3 regions of the Paenibacillus sp. 22594 genome follow, and region 2 is predicted to be linked to each of the others. Evidence: predicted binding sites of a transcription regulator. Region 2 holds the regulator's gene; each other region holds the start of a gene.
The links. The regulator Rex, encoded in region 2, represses fermentation and respiration genes when NADH is low (regulators of the CRP and FNR family bind a similar motif). The targets are predictions, from matches to a motif close to TTGTGAAATATTTCACAA.
Positions count from the first base shown of each region.

Region 1: a site for Rex is predicted at 3,638-3,655, ahead of ACTJKB_RS22475 (phosphoketolase family protein). Genes of this name have one in related genera too.
Region 3: a site for Rex is predicted at 4,531-4,548, ahead of ACTJKB_RS06440 (flavocytochrome c). Genes of this name have one in related genera too.

Region 1 is NZ_JBQENA010000007.1:325,112-331,199, reverse strand. Features, by position in the region: gene ACTJKB_RS22490 (sensor histidine kinase) at 1-994, opposite strand, end outside; gene ACTJKB_RS22485 (ABC transporter substrate-binding protein) at 1,212-2,537, opposite strand; gene ACTJKB_RS22480 (GntR family transcriptional regulator) at 2,780-3,502, shown strand; gene ACTJKB_RS22475 (phosphoketolase family protein) at 3,770-6,088, shown strand, end outside.
Region 2 is NZ_JBQENA010000002.1:753,770-759,857, forward strand. Features, by position in the region: gene dinG (ATP-dependent DNA helicase DinG) at 1-2,819, shown strand, start outside; gene ACTJKB_RS10235 (redox-sensing transcriptional repressor Rex) at 3,006-3,659, shown strand; gene ACTJKB_RS10240 (amidohydrolase) at 3,646-4,947, shown strand; gene ACTJKB_RS10245 (cell wall elongation regulator TseB-like domain-containing protein) at 4,992-5,510, shown strand; gene ACTJKB_RS10250 (hypothetical protein) at 6,080-6,088, shown strand, end outside.
Region 3 is NZ_JBQENA010000001.1:1,420,526-1,426,613, forward strand. Features, by position in the region: gene ACTJKB_RS06415 (aminotransferase class I/II-fold pyridoxal phosphate-dependent enzyme) at 1-102, opposite strand, end outside; gene ACTJKB_RS06420 (Lrp/AsnC family transcriptional regulator) at 118-618, opposite strand; gene ACTJKB_RS06425 (spore coat protein) at 792-1,178, opposite strand; gene ACTJKB_RS06430 (hypothetical protein) at 1,225-1,461, opposite strand; gene ACTJKB_RS06435 (NAD(P)/FAD-dependent oxidoreductase) at 1,638-2,864, shown strand; gene ACTJKB_RS06440 (flavocytochrome c) at 2,985-4,514, opposite strand; gene ACTJKB_RS06445 (response regulator) at 5,030-5,746, opposite strand; gene dcuS (DcuS/MalK family sensor histidine kinase) at 5,721-6,088, opposite strand, start outside.

The sequences.
Region 1 (6,088 bases), on a different contig from region 2:
TGTTCTGCAGATGGGAGAGTGGGCGGGTAATTGTCGTCGAAATGATGAAGGTCATGATCAGAAAAATACTCATCAGCGCAAAAAAAGTGATAAAGTACTGCCTTTTCAACTCCTCGATCTCAACAAACAAGACAGACTGTGGAATGCGGTTCACAATATACCAGTCCAGGGATTCCACATAAATATAGTTGATCAGGGAATTAGAGCCTTTGTCGATAAAATACTGGTGCTCCGGGTGCTCAGCGATTCTGGCCTTGACCTCCTCCGGTAAAATGCTCTCCGGAACGGATTGAGAGATATCTTCTCCCGTATGGGTAATAAGGAAATACGACTGCTGAAGGTCGGATTGTTTGTGAATGGACCGCAGCCAATAGGTATAATCAATACTGATCCGGGCCATGCCATATGGCTGGTTCTGCGTATCCTCCAAATAAGCGTATAGAGACAGCAGGTAGGCACTGGTCGATACATCCCTCAGCACATAGTTGCTGTCATTGGAAACCCAATGATACGAGCTTGGATTCATCAGGCTTCGATCAAAACCGGCATTGCCGCGTAAATTCTTATAAATCAAAGAGTCTCTTGGCGGATAAGAAGTGTATACGCTTTCATTTAAATCCAGTATCATGAAATAGACTGAAGGGTTATAGAGAAAGAAGCTGTTATTCAGATTTTTGAAGATGTTCTCCATGCGTCTTTTATTCTCAAGCTCATTTTGCTGCTCGGGATGGGTAAGTATGGATTTGACCGTTTCGTCCTGCTGAAGAAATATTAAAGTTTTAAAAGCGATGCTGATCTGATCCTCCAGTGTACGGTACATCTGCTCCAGCTGATAGTGGCTTTGCTGGCTGATTTTCTTTTGAACCAGACTTTCAATGCGCTGGTAGTTGTATAAGTTCAGAGCGCAAAAGGGAAGCAGGATCAGAAAAACAAAGGCGGCAAACAGGCGGTACTTCAGCTTTTGCGGAATCAGAAAACGCATTAGTTTTGACACACGGCTGCGACCTCCAATACGTTGTGGATGTTGCTTAAAGTATATCATATTCAAATTTATACATACGAAATATCTAAAATTGCATGGTTTTGTTGCAAAAAAGCGTCGTCACCGTCTACAAAAACAAAGATTTGTTCTATCGGGTATCCGGTAAATAAAAAATGGCAGAGAGGACTAAGCCTCTCCACCCTATTTCCAGTATCTTTCTCCGGCTGCTTTATTTATTTTGCTTCAAAAACTCATTATGTCTGGTCACCATGGCGTTGATGGTCTGATCAATGGACTGTGAACCGAGGAAATATTTCTCGTATTCCTGGGAGCGCAGATCCATCACTTCCTGCGGCAGACTGCGCACATAAGTTGGGGTCTTGTCATCGAACATTACATACATCAGAGAATCGAGGTCATAGGTATCCCGATGCTCACCAAGGAGATTGTTCAGGGCATCGTCCTGATTAGCATCCTTGGAGGCGGGCAATCTTCCTCCGGCGGCCATGGGCGCCATCCCGCCATCCGAATACCATTTCAGAAATTCCCAGGCTGCTTCCTGATTTTTGGACTTGGCGTTAATGGAGATGTAGTCTCCGAGACCGCCGCGGGTCATATAACTGTCAGCGTTTTCTGCTAGCCTTGGGACCTGGGCAAAAGCGATCTTAAAGTCACGGGGGAAATCCGTGAAATTGTTCGAGCTGCGCAGCAGCCATGCCCCGATATTGAGCATAGGGACTTCTCCGCTCAGGAAAACCTGTTCAACCGGCATTTTAGAAGTCAATTGTTCGCCCAGAGGAGGGGTGGTCTTATCCTCCTGCATCATCGCATTCAGTGTTTCCAGCCATTTTTTGATGAGCGGATGGTCCAGATTGGATGTGCCGTCTGCTTTGGTATATCCTTCTTGTGACAGCACAGAGTCTATCGGATCAACATAGGGCTCCATATTTTGAATGAACCCGTAGTTGTTTCCAGTCTTAAGCTTCTTCGCATATACACGCAGCTCATCCCAGGTCCAGTTCTTGGGTACCGGCAAATGGGCAGCATCCAGGGCATCTTTGTTCAGTGCAATGAAGTATGAGCTTTTGGTCGTAGGAACACCGTAATATTTACCGTCGATCTTCCAGCTTTCCGCGTCTTTGCCCATTTTCTCATCAATGTTGTAATCCGTAAATCGGCTGAGGTCGAGGGACAGATTTGATTCTACGCGTTTGGCTGCATGGGAGATCGTATAGTTCACGAATAAATCTACATCCTGCCCGGTAATCATAGCCGTGTCGAGTTTGAGATTTCCGTCATCATCATTCACGAAGCGCACATACTCCACCTGAATATCGGGGTGTGCTTTGTTCCATGTATCGATGACCTCTTGCGGACCCGACTCCGGCGGCACCCCTCCCCACATTTTCAGGGTAACCGGTTTACCGGATGAGTTGCCAGCGCTTTCATTATTAGATGCAGATGAGTTGCTATTGTCGTTACCCGAACATCCCGCAAGCAGCCCCATGGCAAGAACAAGTGATGTAATCCCGTTGACCCAGCTCTTCTTTTTCAAAAGAAACAACCTCCCTTATGAACTTTATCTTCCCGCTCTTCAAGAATAGCAGAATGGAAAAAGGCTCAGAAGTAACAAAATAACGGAGTATATGGAACATAACTTTACAATTTCGAACGGGTTTTTAGGTGCTTTTGTGTGAAATTGTTCTATTTCATCCATTCGGTATGAACCCTGCCCTAATTATGATATATTTAATATTGAAAATTTAGCTCTTTACAGTTCTGAAGAAGGAGTACCCCATGACCCAATTTGTCTATAAGCAAATTATTGACGACCTCAAAATGAAGATTTTTGCGGGACAGTTTGCCGATATGAGACTACCGGATGAGCGCAGTCTTAGCGAAACCTATCAGGTAAGCCGCAGTTCCATCAAACGCGCACTGATGAAGATGGAGAACTCGGGAATTATTTTCAAAAAACGGGGTTCAGGCACCTTTATCAACCCGTTATACATAAAAAATGAATCGATCTTTAATTACGAGGGCTCCAATCTGGGGGTCACCGACAACTTTCAGATGCATGGCAAAAAACCTAAGGTGAAAGTACTGGATTTCGAGGTGATCCGGCCTACGGAAGAGCTGCAGCGCGATTTGTTCTTGCAGCCCCATGATTTTGTATACAAAATCGTGCGCCTTCGCTTATTCGATGACGAGCCGTTCATGATTGAGACGGGCTACATTCCGATCAAAATTGTCCAGAATCTGGACCAGACGATTATCGAAGGATCGATCTTTCATTACCTGGAGGAGTCGCGGAATCTGGCGGTAACCAAGTCGTTTTTGTCTATTTTTGCTGAGCCTTCGGGCGCTAATGACCAAGAACTGCTCCATCTGCAGGAGAATGAGCCTGTGGGGATTATGGAGGGGATTTTCTTCCTGGATAATGGCACTCCCTTCGAGTTCTCTCATATGCGGTTCCACTACAAATATCTAAAATTCAACACGTTTGTATCTGTTCAATAACGTTCTTATGATCAGGCCGGGGAATATTCCCTGGTCTTTTTTTGTATTTTTAGGCATGCATGCAATGATACAAATAGTTACATATTTATAAAAATAAAGATTTTTTTGTAAGTGATTTGCTCTGTTATTCATACTATGTTCAAAATTTCACAAAATTGGACCGTATCAATTGTTAAAATGATTGAATTTTATCTACGCGGCGGTATGATGTAATTGTAGAAATAATTATGTTCAGGAAATAGAAAAACAGAATGGGAGTGGATTGAAATGGGATTGTCAACTTTACCCGTGGATTATTCATCTAAAACGTACTTAGCAAAGCTCGATGCCTACTGGCGTGCAACCAACTATATATCGGTAGGACAGCTATATTTGAAGGATAACCCGTTGTTAAGAGAACCTTTGAAGGATGCAGATGTCAAAGTTAAGCCTATCGGACACTGGGGTACGATCCCCGGCCAGAACTTTATTTATGCGCATCTGAACCGTGTCATTACCAAATATGATTTGAATATGTTCTACGTTGAGGGTCCAGGCCATGGCGGCCAGGTTATGGTATCCAACTCTTATCTGGATGGAAGCTACACAGAGATCTACCCAAAAATTACACAGGATATTCCTGGACTAAAAAAATTGTTCAAACAGTTCTCGTTCCCTGGCGGTGTGGCTTCACATGCGGCTCCTGAAACTCCAGGATCGATTCATGAAGGCGGAGAACTTGGTTACTCCCTGTCCCACAGCGTGGGTGCCATTCTGGATTACCCGGATCTGATCTCTGCAGTGGTTGTAGGCGATGGTGAGGCTGAAACCGGACCACTGGCTGCTTCCTGGCTCTCCAACCGGTTCATCAATCCGATTACAGATGGTGCGGTCCTGCCGATTCTACACTTGAACGGCTTCAAGATCAGTAACCCAACCATTCTGTCCCGTATGTCCAAAGAGGAGTTAACCAATTATTTTGCAGGCATGGGCTGGGAACCGTTCTTTGTAGAAGGTGAAAATCCAGATCTGATGCATCCGGAAATGGCGAAGGTTCTGGATACTATTATTGAGAAGATTGAAGCGATTCAAAAGAATGCACGTGAGAACAATGACACCACCCGTCCTGTATGGCCGATGCTTGTGTTCCGTACTCCTAAAGGCTGGACCGGTCCTAAAGAATGGGATAAAGTGCCGAACGAAGGTTCTTTCCGTGCCCACCAGGTTCCGATTCCAGTGGATCAAAAGAACATGAAGCATGCTCCGGCATTGCTTGAATGGCTGAACAGCTATAGACCTGAAGAATTGTTCGACGAAAATGGCCGTTTGAACGCGGACCTCGCTGAAATCCTGCCTACTGGCGACAGACGTATGGGGATGAACCCTGTAACTAACGCCGGCAAACTGATCAAAGACCTGCACAAGCCGAATTTCCGCAACTATACGCTGGATAATTCCGTTCCGGGTCAAGTGATTGCACAAGATATGGCCGTACTGGGCAAATATCTGAAGGAAGTGGTTACACTCAATGAAGAGAACCGCAACTTCAGAATTTTTGGACCGGATGAAACCATGTCGAACCGCCTGGGTCCTGTATTCGAAGTGACCAAACGCCAATGGATGGATTCCATCAAAGAACCGCAAGATGAATTCCTGGCGCCATATGGCCGTGTAATCGATTCGCAGTTGTCCGAGCATCAGGCAGAAGGATTCCTGGAAGGTTACGTATTAACTGGACGTCACGGATTCTTCGCAAGCTATGAAGCTTTCCTGCGTGTAGTAGACTCGATGATCACCCAGCACTTCAAATGGCTGCGCAAAGCGACAGATCAAAGCTGGCGTACAGATATTCCGTCCTTAAATGTCATTGCAACCTCAACAGTGTTCCAGCAGGACCATAATGGTTACACTCACCAGGATCCAGGATTGCTCGGTCACTTGGCAGACAAGAAACCGGAATTTATCCGTGAATATTTGCCGGCTGATGCCAACTCCTTGCTGGCTGTTTTTGACACCATCTTGAATGACCGTCAGAAGATCAACCTGATTGTGTCGTCCAAACATCCGCGTCCGCAATGGTTCTCGGCTGATGAGGCGCAGGAATTGGTGGATAAAGGACTCAAAATCATTGACTGGGCAAGCACGGACAAGGGTGGAGAGCCAGATGTGGTTATTGCTTCGTCCGGTACAGAGCCTACTATGGAGAGCTTGGCTGCCATCTCCATCCTGCATGAGAAATTGCCTGATCTGAAAATCCGCTATATCAACGTAGTGGATCTGCTGAAGCTGAGAAGTCAGAAGCTGGACCCTCGTGGTTTATCTGACGCTGAGTTTGATCAATTTTTCACAAAAGACAAACCGGTCATTTTCGCATTCCATGGCTATGAAGGTCTGATCAAAGATCTGTTCTTCGACCGCCATAACCATAACCTGCATGTACATGGCTACCGGGAAAACGGCGACATTACCACACCATTTGATATGCGCGTACTGAATCAGATGGACCGTTTCGACCTGACGAAGGAAGCTGTACTGAGCTTGCCGAATGCTGGTAAATATCAGGCTATCGCGGACGAAATGGATGCTATGGTCAAGAAGCATAACCAA
Region 2 (6,088 bases):
CCGTGGGTGAGATCATCCAGGTTGGCCTTGCCATTATAGAAGAAGACCGGTCTATTTCCCGGGTGTACGGTTCCTACGTTAAGCCCGGAACACCGATCCCCCCGTTTATAACAGGATTGACCGGTATTACAGACAGTGATGTGCAAGATGCACCTGAACTGGATGAAATGATGATGGAGCTTGTCCCCATGCTCGATGATGTCGTTCTGGTTGGACACAATGTGGCTTTTGATTTTCATTTTCTGCAGAATGCGCTCGACCGGTGCGGCTATTTGCCGTTCCAGGGCCGGATTCTGGATACGATTGATTTTCTCAAAATATGCTTTCCGTCATTGACCACGTACCAGCTTGGAGCGGTAAGTACCTATTTTAGCCTGACGCATGACCGTCCGCACCAGGCGGACAGCGACGCTCTCGCCACCGCTCTCGTGCTGTTGAAATGCCTGGAGGAACTGTACAGCCTGCCTTTGCTGACCATCCAGCGGCTGAATGAGCTGTTTGCGGACGAGGACAGTGATCTGGCCTGGTATTTCGACGGGCTGCTGCGTGAACGTGAAATGGAAACCTTCCAGCCTGAAGGGGAGCTAACCTTTTACCGTCAGCTTGCGCTGGCTGTCGGGGATTGGTCGGAGCTTTCCCCCCCCCGTGAGGAGGGAACTGGCAATCCTCTGCAGAATATTACCTTTAAGGAATATATGGAAGAGGTGACCCAGCGGCTGAAGGAGACTTTGCCCCAATACGAGAGCCGTGAAGCCCAGGAGATAATGATTCACGAGGTCATGGCGGCACTTGAGGGTGACAAGCATCTCTTGATCGAGGCGGGAACGGGTACCGGCAAGTCGCTGGGTTATCTGCTTCCGGCCATTTACCACAGTGTACGCTCAGACCAGAAGGTAATGGTGAGCACACATACCATCAACCTTCAAGACCAGCTGCGTGAGCGCGACATCCCTCTGTTGACGAGTGTCGTGCCGTTCCCGTTTAAGGCTGCAATCTTCAAGGGGAGAGGGCACTATTTGTGTCTGCGGAAGTTTGAACATAAAATAAACAAAAAGGACTTTACAAGTCCGCGGGAAGAAGCGCTTACTGCGGCACAAATGATTGTATGGCTGACCCAGACCCAGTCAGGTGATGATGAGGAACTGAATCTGAACGGCCGCGGCGGTGATTTCTGGGAGACCGTGGCCAGTGATACGGATTCATGCCTAGGACGTTCCTGCCCCTGGTTCCGCAAATGTTATTATCACCGGGCTAAGCACGAAGCCGGGATAGCGGATGTCGTAGTGACCAATCATTCCAAGTTGTTCGCGGACGTCAAGGCTGGGCATCAGCTACTTCCGGCTTATGAGCACCTCGTCATTGACGAGGCCCATCATTTGGAGGATATTGCAGGCAAGCACCTGGGCATGCAGATGAAATATTTCACCGTTGCCCATACGCTTACGCGTCTCTATAAAGACAGCCGGAGCGGCCAGCTCCCGGCTCTGCGTCAAACGCTGCAGTCATCAGGCAGTGAGCAGGCGGCAGAATGGAGCGGTGTGATCGACAGGATCTACCCGGATCTGCTTACGGTTAAGGAATCGTGGGACACGCTAAGTGACAAGCTGTTTGCCCTGCTGCCGGAACGCAGTGACGCCGCTGCCGGAGAAGCCGGACAACTGGTTACCCGACTTCTGCCGGGCAACAGGCCCAGGGATTGGGAAGAACTAGCTGCGCTTGAGAACACACTTCATCTTAGTCTAAGTGATATTATTCGCAAGGGCGACAAGATGCTCAGTGAAATGCGCGAATCGGAGAGCCAATCGTCTTCGGATAGTCTGGTGACGGATATCGGCGGGTTATTCAAGGATTTGGCCTCCATCCGTGAGCAAGTGCGGTTCTTCATGAACCTGAACGACGAGAATATCGTCTACTGGATGGAAGGCAGCGGCAACTATCGCGGGAAGTCGCTGCAGCTGTATGCCGTTCCGGTCGATGTCAGTGCCCAGCTCAAAGAGCTCTTTTTTGATAAAAAGAAAAGCATAGTCCTTACCTCAGCGACTTTGTCCGTAGATAAGTCCTTTCAATTTATGATTGACAATCTGGGACTAGGCGAGTCCGCAGAACAAGGACGGCTGATGACAGCACTGCTCCCATCTCCGTTTAAGTACCGTGAACAGGCACTTCTGGTCATACCGCGTGATTTTCCCAGTGTCAAAGGCAGTGTGGGCGATGCCCGTTTTGTCGATAAGCTGGTACATTCATTGGCGGAGGCCGCTGTGGCGACTCGGGGCCGGATGCTTGTGCTCTTCACCTCCTATAAAATGCTGCGCCAGGTCTATGATCCTCTGAAGGAGGCACTCGTCTCTGAGGACATTACTGTACTGGGGCAGGGAGTGGAAGGCGGTAGCAGGAGTAAGCTGATCCGGCGTTTTCAGGACAGCGCGGCCTCTGTGCTGCTCGGGACAAGCAGCTTCTGGGAAGGTGTGGATATTCCCGGTGAGGCTTTGACCTGTCTGGCCATTGTCAGACTGCCTTTTCAGCCGCCGAACCATCCGCTTGCGGAGGCCAAGGCCGAGCTGCTTCAGGCACAGAAAAAGAACCCGTTTATGAAGCTGTCGGTGCCCCAGGCGGTTATCCGTTTCAAGCAAGGTTTCGGCCGGCTGGTACGTACTGCTCAAGACCGGGGTATTGTTATAGTATATGATACCAGGGTTATTGAATCTTATTATGGTAAGTACTTCCTGTACTCTCTGCCTGGACCCAAAATGGAGCATATGCTGACGGATCAGATGGTTCCGCGAATTGCGGAATGGCTTGAAGACGGAAGCGTATCTTAACCTGCAATCATTTCAAATATAATCAAGGATCAACGAAGTTCCGTTCTCCTGGTGTCTGGTTCGTGCTGAGGCGCCAGGGAATGGATTGTACTTATGCTCACTAAACTTGGCATATGCTTACGAAGTGAGTTTTGTACGAAGTAATACTATGATGCATTGCTCATAAAACTTTTAGGAGGAGAAAATATGAAATCGGATAAAATATCGGAGGCCGTGGTACGCAGACTTCCAGTGTACCTGCGCTTCCTGAATGATCTCCTGAAGCGTGAAATCTCCACCGTGTCTTCCCAAGAACTGGGACAAAAGCTGGATCTGAATCCGGCGCAAATCCGCAAGGATTTAGCCTATTTCGGGGATTTCGGCAGAAAAGGTATTGGATATGATGTGTCATATCTGATTGAGAAAATCCGTCATATCCTGAAGCTTGACCAGCAGATCAACGTGGCATTGGTGGGTGCAGGTAATCTCGGCCACGCCCTGTCTAATTACAATGCTTACTTGAAGGACACGATGAAAATCACTGCTGTATTTGATTCCTATGCTCCCAAGGTCGGCCAGAAAATCAACTCACTAATTGTACAGCCCATGGAAGAGCTAGGAAGCACGATCCGCGAGCAGGGCATCCGCATCGGTATTATCACTGTACCGGATAGTGAAGCACAGAATGTTGCAGATATTCTGGTGGATTCAGGCATTGAGGCGATCCTTAACTTTGCACCGGTGATTTTGAAGACGCCGTCCAACATCCGGATTCACGCCGCTGATTTTACTACCGATTTGCAGAGTCTGGCCTATTATTTGCATGATGGAAAGGACGAAGTGGTAAATGAGCAGCAATAAGACTGTAATTGTAAATGGGCGATTTCTGGTGCCGGGTACGGAAAATCCGGTTCTAAGCGGCTATATGACTATAGAAAATGATCTCATCACATACATAGGAGAAGTCAAACCTGTCATTGAAGAAGGGACACAGACCGTTGACGGCAGCCGTCTGCTGTTCATGCCGGGACTGGTCAACACCCATGGCCACACAGCCATGTCTCTGCTCCGTGGATATGGGGATGACATGGTCCTTCAGAACTGGCTGCAGGAGAAGATGTGGCCCATGGAAGAAAAATTCACCGGAGATGATGTCTACTGGGGAACCTCTTTGTCTGTGCTGGAAATGCTGAAGGGCGGCACAACCACCTTCCTGGATATGTATGACCATATGGACAGGGTTGCTGAGGTTTCTGAGCAGTCGGGAATGCGTGCCGTGCTTATGCGCGGGGTTATCGGCTTCTGTCCGGAGGATGTGCAGAACCATAAGCTGGCGGAAGCGATAGCCTTTGCCCGGAATTGGAATGGAAAGGCGGATGGAAGAATCACAACGATGATTTCCCCGCATGCCCCTTACACTTGTCCTCCTGAATTTTTCGTGAAATTTGTACAGGCTGCCCATGATCTGAACCTGCCTATGCACACACACATGTCCGAAACCCGGCGGGAGGTCGAACAGAATGCTGCTGATTACGGCCTGCGTCCGGTAGCGCATCTGGAGAAGCTGGGGATGTTCACGCGCCCGGCCCTCGTGGCTCACGGGGTTCATTTGAATGATGAAGAAATAGAGATTCTAGCACGTTACAACGTAGGGGTATCCCATAATCCTGGGAGTAACTTGAAGCTCGCAAGCGGAGTAGCACGGGTACCGGAGCTGCTGCGTGCGGGAGTCAAGGTATCGCTGGGCACTGACGGTGCGGCAAGCAATAACAATCTGGATATGTTCGAGGAGATGCGCCTGGCTGCTCTGATCCACAAAGGTGTGAGCGGAGATCCAACAGCTGTACCGGCACCGGAAGCATTGCTGATGGCGACCGAATACGGCGCACAGTCGATTTTCCTCGAGAACACAGGACGTTTAGCTCCGGGCATGAAGGCTGATTTCATTGCCCTGGATATCGACCAGCCGCACTTCCTGCCGCATACGGATCTGCTCTCCCATGCCGTGTATTCAGCGAGTGCGAAGGATGTTGAGCATGTATGGGTGGATGGCAAGCAGGTTGTGAAGCATGGACAGTGCCTGACTTTAGATGAGGAACGAATCCGCCGCAAGGCGCAGGAAACCTTTGAGGGCCTGCTGAAACGGTAAAAGAACAGGATCTATGAAGCATCCAGAGGAAAGGGAGCTGCACTTTGAAGAAAAGAAGAAAATGGCTTCTGCTGGGGATACTCCTGGTTCTGCTCCTTCTGTTCGGACTAAGCCAGTTCTATGCTTACGTGATGAAAGACCAGTGGAACGAACGCAGTGCAGCCCGAGAGGTTGCTGAAGCAAGGGCAGGACTGACTAAGGTAACCAAAGCACAGAAGTCCGTCTGGGACGAAAATTCGATATACTGGGTGCTTACAGGACGTAATGCAGCTGGAACGGACCTTATGGTGTGGGTACGCTTTACGCTGGACGGCAAGCCTGCCGGAGGAGACAACGATGTGTATGTGGAAGAGGTGTCCAAGGGTATGTCTGAGCAGAAGATCCGGTCTATCATAGCATCGGACCTTCCAGGAAGCAGCATTGAACGGCTTCTGCCCGGGGTGTATAACGGAGAATATGCCTGGCAGCTATTTTACAAGCTGGAAGGCCGGTATTATTACAAGTTTTACCGTTTTTCGGATGGCAGCGCGATTGGAGACGGCTACAGCTTACCCAGCCGTTAAGTGCCGTTAGTAGAGTGGAAAAGATATAGCGGGTGGACAGTATTCTGTCTGCCCGCTTGTTTGTATGTGAAGAATGTTATGCTTGTGTCACCGGAATTTAATCAGTTGACCGTAGAATGAAGAGAATAGATATATCAGTCAGTATATACATATGAGAAAGGTTTGCATGTGGATAGACGTATAATTAGACAATATACATGGACATATAAAAGACCGCAGCGCTAAACGTTGCGGTCTTTGCTGTCGATATAAGGGGAAAAGACCTGTCATTATGCCCAAAAATTAGTACTGAAAATTTTAAATATATTCACATTTTTCTTCGAATTCGTATATACACCTATGATATACTACTACTTGTATTAAGGCATGCTTAAGAGCATGCCAGTCTCGGAAGAGCACTAGACACGCTATTTTAAAATATAAGGATTGATAAGCTTTCACATCATCAGTCATCCTTATATTTCTCGCTGAAACGTATCGTCCCTTCTTAAGGACGGCAAACCGTTTCCACTTGTAAGTTCACTATATTTATTCACTTTGTTTTCTTATCTTTGAGAGGAGGACGTTTCTTGAAACTA
Region 3 (6,088 bases), on a different contig from region 2:
CTTGCGGATGCCCGAAGGCTGAATCTGCTGGACCAGCGGCGCCAAATAGGAATTCATCGATTTGCCTGTATCTCCGGTATGCTGACTGTTATTCGTGATCATAGATGATTACTTCCTTTACGGAGATATCATGAGACGGTTGTCTTCCTCATGCTCTTCAAAGATGATACCGTCCTGTTTGTATTTTTTGAGCGTGAAATTGGTTTTGGTCGAGAGTACCGCATCAATTGGAGACAGCTTCTCAGATACGAAATTGGCGACCTCCCGGAGATTCCGGCCTTCCACTTCTACTAACAGATCATAGGCTCCCGACATGAGGTAGACCGATTTCACCTGGGGATACAGATATATCCGTTCAGCAATCCCCTCGAAGCCCCGGCCCCGTTCCGGGGTGATCTGTACTTCAATCAGCGCTGTAACCCGCTCATCGTCCACCTTATCCCAATTCACAACAGTGGCGTATTTAACAATGACATGGTCTTTCTCCATTTGCTCAATCACTTGTTTGACGTCGTCTTCTTCCGCTCCAAGCAGCGTTGCCATCAGTGCTGTAGAGCTCCGCGCGTCCTCCTTGAGCAGTTCCAGCACTTTCCTCTTCAGTTCATTCATTTCCTTCATGCCTTCCCTCCTGCGAAAAGAGTTTAATACTAATATGACATGAAAATGGCACTTCTGCAAACAAAATAACCCCGCAGGAGCGGGGTTAACGGATTGCATGATCTGGAGAAGCTTCTTCTCCCCGGGATGCAGGAAAGAGATCGCTCTGCTGCGTCGGGTAGGGGGTAGCCGGGTTACATATAGTAGGAACTTTGCACGTTAGGCTGATGCTGCGATACATTAGGTGCCTGTCTGTAATCGCTAGTCCCATTTAATTTTTGCTGTACAAAATGCTGGCTTTTTTGCTGGATCTGCTGTGCGCTTTGGATCTGCTTGTCCACGGCTTGGCGAAGGGCTTTGTCCGGTGCTTGATAGAATCCCATCTGAGACATCTGGTTATACAAATCCCCTTGAATACGCAGTGTATCCATGGTCAGGTCATTGAAGACCCGGCGCACGGTTTGACAATTCGATTCTGTAGCCGCTGTCGTATATTCGCGTACGGTCCGTTTCAGGTCATCCAGAATCATAGTTAACAGATCTTCATCCGCCATAAATTGAGCTCCGTTTTGTGCGTACACTTAATAACCTCCTTGAAATAATTTTAGATTTCATGCTTAAAAGCACTTATTGCTGCGGTTGTGAGGGGGCATATTGCTGGTGCTGCTGCAGAAGCTGAATGAGCATTCCCATATGGTGGGTATGGCTCTGGATTTGCTGGTTGCAAATCTGGTTCACCGTCGAGTTCTGAGTACTGCCGGCGGTTGCAGCCAGCTGCTTGATCAGCAGATCTTCATTGGAGATGGAGTCCGCAATATATTCCAGTTCTTTTCCGCTAAGTGCCTGCATTTGCGTAGATTGCATGTTCTTGTGTCCCTCCTTCTATATGGTTCAAGCCGTATTAGTATGCTGCGGATAGAAGCTAAATATGTGCCAAAAAGCACAGCTCCCTACATGTAAAGAAGACCGCAATGATGTATGAGAGCCTGTACAGCGACCAATAATACCTTATCGGAATCTCATAAAGGGGAGATCAACAGATGAAATTACTCAGCGGGAAGACGCCCTGGGAGAGAACCTTGCCCCATTTTCCTGTATATCCTGTGCTGGATGGGGATATCACATGCGATTGTCTGATCGTAGGCGGGGGTATGGGAGGGGCAATGGCTTCATACCGTTTGTCCAGCAGCGGAGCGAGTACCGTATTGATTGATAAAAGGGCAGTGGGTCAAGGCAGCACACACGCCAACACAGGCTTGCTGCAGGTGGCAAATGACAAATCGCTTACCTCCTGCATGAATACTTTTGGAGCAGAGGAAGGCTTATTATTCTACAAATTATGCCGTGAAGCTATCGGGAAGATCCTGGAGCTGCCGGGCAAGTTGGATATTGATCCGCACATTATTCCCAGAAGCAGCCTGTTATATGCCAGCTTCCCGGAGGATGTTGCTCAAATAAGGCTGGAGTATGAAAATCTTGCGGCACATGGTTTCAACGCGGAATTCTGGGAGGAAGACAAAATTAAGGCACATTACTCCTTCTCCAAGCCTGCGGCACTCTACTCCAGAGGGGATGCAGAAACCAATCCATTCCGTATGCTTCACAGTCTGATCCATAAGGCCCACGCAAGTGGTGTCCGGGTATACGAACATACGAAGGCCCGCCATTTGGAGTTCGGCACAGACGGGGTCACCTGCTACACAGAGCATGGCCGGATTTCCGCCAAAAAAGTAATTTTTGCGATGGGTTATGAAACTCAGGAGATGAAAAAAGACCGGGGAGCAGAGCTGATTAACACGTATGCGATCATGACCCCGCCCTTGAAGAAATTTCCCGAATGGCATGAACAGAGCATGATCTGGGAAACGGCCCGGCCTTATTTGTATTTCCGCACGACTATTGATGGACGCATCATTGCAGGAGGCAGGGACGAAAAGTTAACGGGTCCCCTGGAGAGGGAAAACAGAGTGCTTTCCCAGAGCCAGAGGCTGCTTGAAGAGCTTGAAGCTCTCTTTCCGGAGATCAAAGGAGTAGAAGCGGAGTTCTCATGGGGCGGTGTATTCGGGACCTCCCGGGACGGGCTGCCTTTTATAGGTCCTCATCCCGAGTATCCCCATTGTTACTTCATTGAAGGATACGGGGGTAATGGAACGGTCTACAGTATGATTGCTGCAGAACTGCTGTCCGACATCCTGGCAGGAACAGCCCGGCCGGAGCTTGAACTATTTTCACTCACCCGGACAACCAAACCTTCTCCGGTATCATAAGGGGCTGTTCCTTGCGTTCTGTCCGCAGGGCGTCCACCCATAATCCAGCTCACCAAAAAGGCCGTCCCAGGCAGCCAATTTCGTGGCTTCCGGGACGACCCTTTAGGTAAAGCTGATCTGCTATTGTGCTTGTACGAATTCAGCCGACTTGATTCCCGCTTGACGGCCGAAAATAATAATTTCTGCTACAGAGTTGCCGCCGATCCGGTTTTGACCGTGCAGACCGCCAGTCACTTCACCAGCCGCGTACAGACCTGCGATAGGTTGGCCTTCTTTATTAAGCACTTCTGTGTTTGTATTAATCTTCACACCACCCATGGTGTAGTGGATCCCAGGGCCGATTTTGATCGCATAGAATGGCGCGCCGGAAAGGTCGTGATCCATACCGGTAGTTCTGCCGAATTCGGCATCCTTTTTATTCTTTACCGCAGTGTTCCATGTATCTACGGTTGTCTTCAGCTGTTCTGCAGGTACACCCATTTCTTTAGCCAAGGCTTCGATAGAATCCCCTTTTAGAACAAATCCCATCTTCTCATACTGTTCAATCGCTTTGACACGGGATTTGACACCGGAATCAAAGACAAGGATCGCAGCTTTCTCAGGAAGCGTATTAATGGCTGCGGTGACATGATCCCGAGTATCCATTTCATTAACAAACCGTTTGCCTTCACTGGAAACGAGCAGAGCGCCTTCCCCGCGAACGGCTTCCCCGATCAGATAGGATTTCTCCTGCTGTACTGTCGGGTGAACCTGGATTTGATCCATATCGACGGTTGTACCGCCGAGTTTCTCAATCATCTTAATGCCGTCGCCGGTGCTGCCAATCTGGTTGGTCGTTACCAACCCTTTCAAATCAGGTCTTACCTCGGCAATCATTTCCTTATTGGCTCCAAAACCGCCGGTTGTCACAATAACAGCAGAACCTGTTATTGTTTTTTCATCTGCCTGGTTAAAGAGGACCTTGACTCCATTAACCTTGCCGTCTTTTTCGGTGATTTCCTTAACATCAGCATTCACGAATAGTGGAATGCCTTTTTCTTGTACGTTTTTCACCAAACCTTTGACCAGATATTGCCCTACTGCCGAACCGTCTTCAGGACGGTGTGTGCGCTTTTCCTTCATACCGCCGGTAATCGTGATGTTGTTCAAACGGATTCCAATGGAATCCAGCCAGTCGATCGCACTCGCGGAATTATCTACGAAGAAACGAAGCATCTCTTTGTCATTGGTATCATGACCGCCCTTTAGGGTCTCTTCATAAAATAAATCATTGCTGTCTTCAATGCCTTGCTCTTTCTGGAACTTCGTCTGCGAAGCATTCATTCCGGAAGAGGATTTGGACGTATTGCCGCCCGCTACCGGCATCTTTTCAAGAATAACCGGATTCAGGCCTTTAGCTTTGGCCTCAAGCGCTGCCGACATACCGGCACCACCCGCTCCGACAATGATGATATCGTATTTATCTTTTAATTGATCGTACGGTGTATAGCTTGCTTCAGATGCCCCTGAAACTGCTTCTGTTTCTTTTTTGGTCTCAGTGTTCTTACTCTTGCTCTCAGCGTTGTTACTGTTGCCGTTGTTGCCGCATCCTGCGATCACCAGCATGACAGAAAGAATGAGAATAAGAGCAGCGGCTGATTTCTTTTTCATGTTGAATCTTGCCCCCTTGTGCATATTTTCACAATTATCATAGCTGTAAAGGGGCTGTTCATGGAAGCTTACGTAATTAAAGAAATAGTTAAGTAACTAAAGTAAGCGAATTTCTTATATAAAAATCACATTACATTTCCATAAAGGATGTTTAGCCGATCCCGATCCCATCCTTCAAAGATAATTGTTTCAGGTAGCCAAACGCCATAAAAGTCCTCAGAAGCTGAAGCAAAGTGGAATAAGTATAACTAAATGGGCTGAATCTTTACTACAGATAGTTTTAGTGGGATTTTGTACACCTAATTCCTGCATAATCATCCCATACGGTTGTTCTCAGCAGAATTAGTGGTACTTTTTCCCACATAAGACACCCCATAAGCCAACTGGGCTCAATTAGTGATACTTTTTCCACTATGGAAGACGATTCTCTCCATCAAATATGTAGCTAAAAGGATCTTGGTCCTAAGGAAATGAAACTGATGTAAAAACAGCTAGGCATAAGGGGAAGCATCCGCTTATATATATTTTGCAATAATTTCATGTCCCTCAGCGGCCACGGTATACATATATACCGGTCTGCCCACCGCTCCATAACTGATCTCCATCTCCAGAACACCCGCCTCTGTGAGAAACGCCAGGTATTTCCGGACGGAGATCCGCGAAATCGGAGCCGCTGCCGTGATATCCTCGGTCGAAAACACTGGTTGCTCCAGCTTATGTATGATGCTCCAAATGCTCTCGAGCGTACCTTCGGTAAGACCCTTAGGCAGCTTGCAGCTCTTGTCCTCCTCGGTACCGAGAGAATGACGCAGAAGCTTATCCAGCTGCTCCTGACTGAGGTTCTCTTTATGCTTCATCAGAGCGTAATCCTCGCGGTAAGCGGACAGCGCGGCCTGAAAACGGGCGAACTCAAATGGCTTGATCAAATAATCAACGGCCCCCAGCTGAAGGGCCTTGCGGATGCTCGCATTATCACTGGCTGCAGAAATGACAATAATGTCGGCCATACTCCCCTGCTCCCGCAAGGCGGACAACAGCTGCAGCCCGCTGGTACGCGGCATGTAGATATCCAGCAGAATGAGATCAACCTTAAGCTCCTCAAGCAGCTGCACGGCCTCATCACCTGATGCAGCCCAGCCCGCGAAGTCAAAGCCCTGAACCTGCTCCAGATAGTGGCGGTTGAACTTGGCTACCATCGGATCATCTTCAACGATCAGCACTTTTATGGTCATCTGGCTCATCCTCCTTTACCGCGTATGGCACATCGGCCATAAATGTAGTTCCCAGCTCCACACCGGGTATGATCTGGAGCTGGCCATGCAGCTTCTCCACACTTTTACGGACCAGATAGAGTCCAATTCCCCTGTGTTCTCCCTTGGTGGAGAATCCTTGCACAAAGATCTGCTCCCGAAGCGCTTCAGGGATTCCCGGTCCGCTGTCACTCACTGTGCAGATCAGGCGCCCCCGGTCATAATCAAAAGCAAGTTCAATTTCCCTAACGCTGTGGCCTTCGAGTACTTCCATGGCGTTATCGAGCAAATTGCCGGTGATGGTAATCAGTTCATGCATCACTT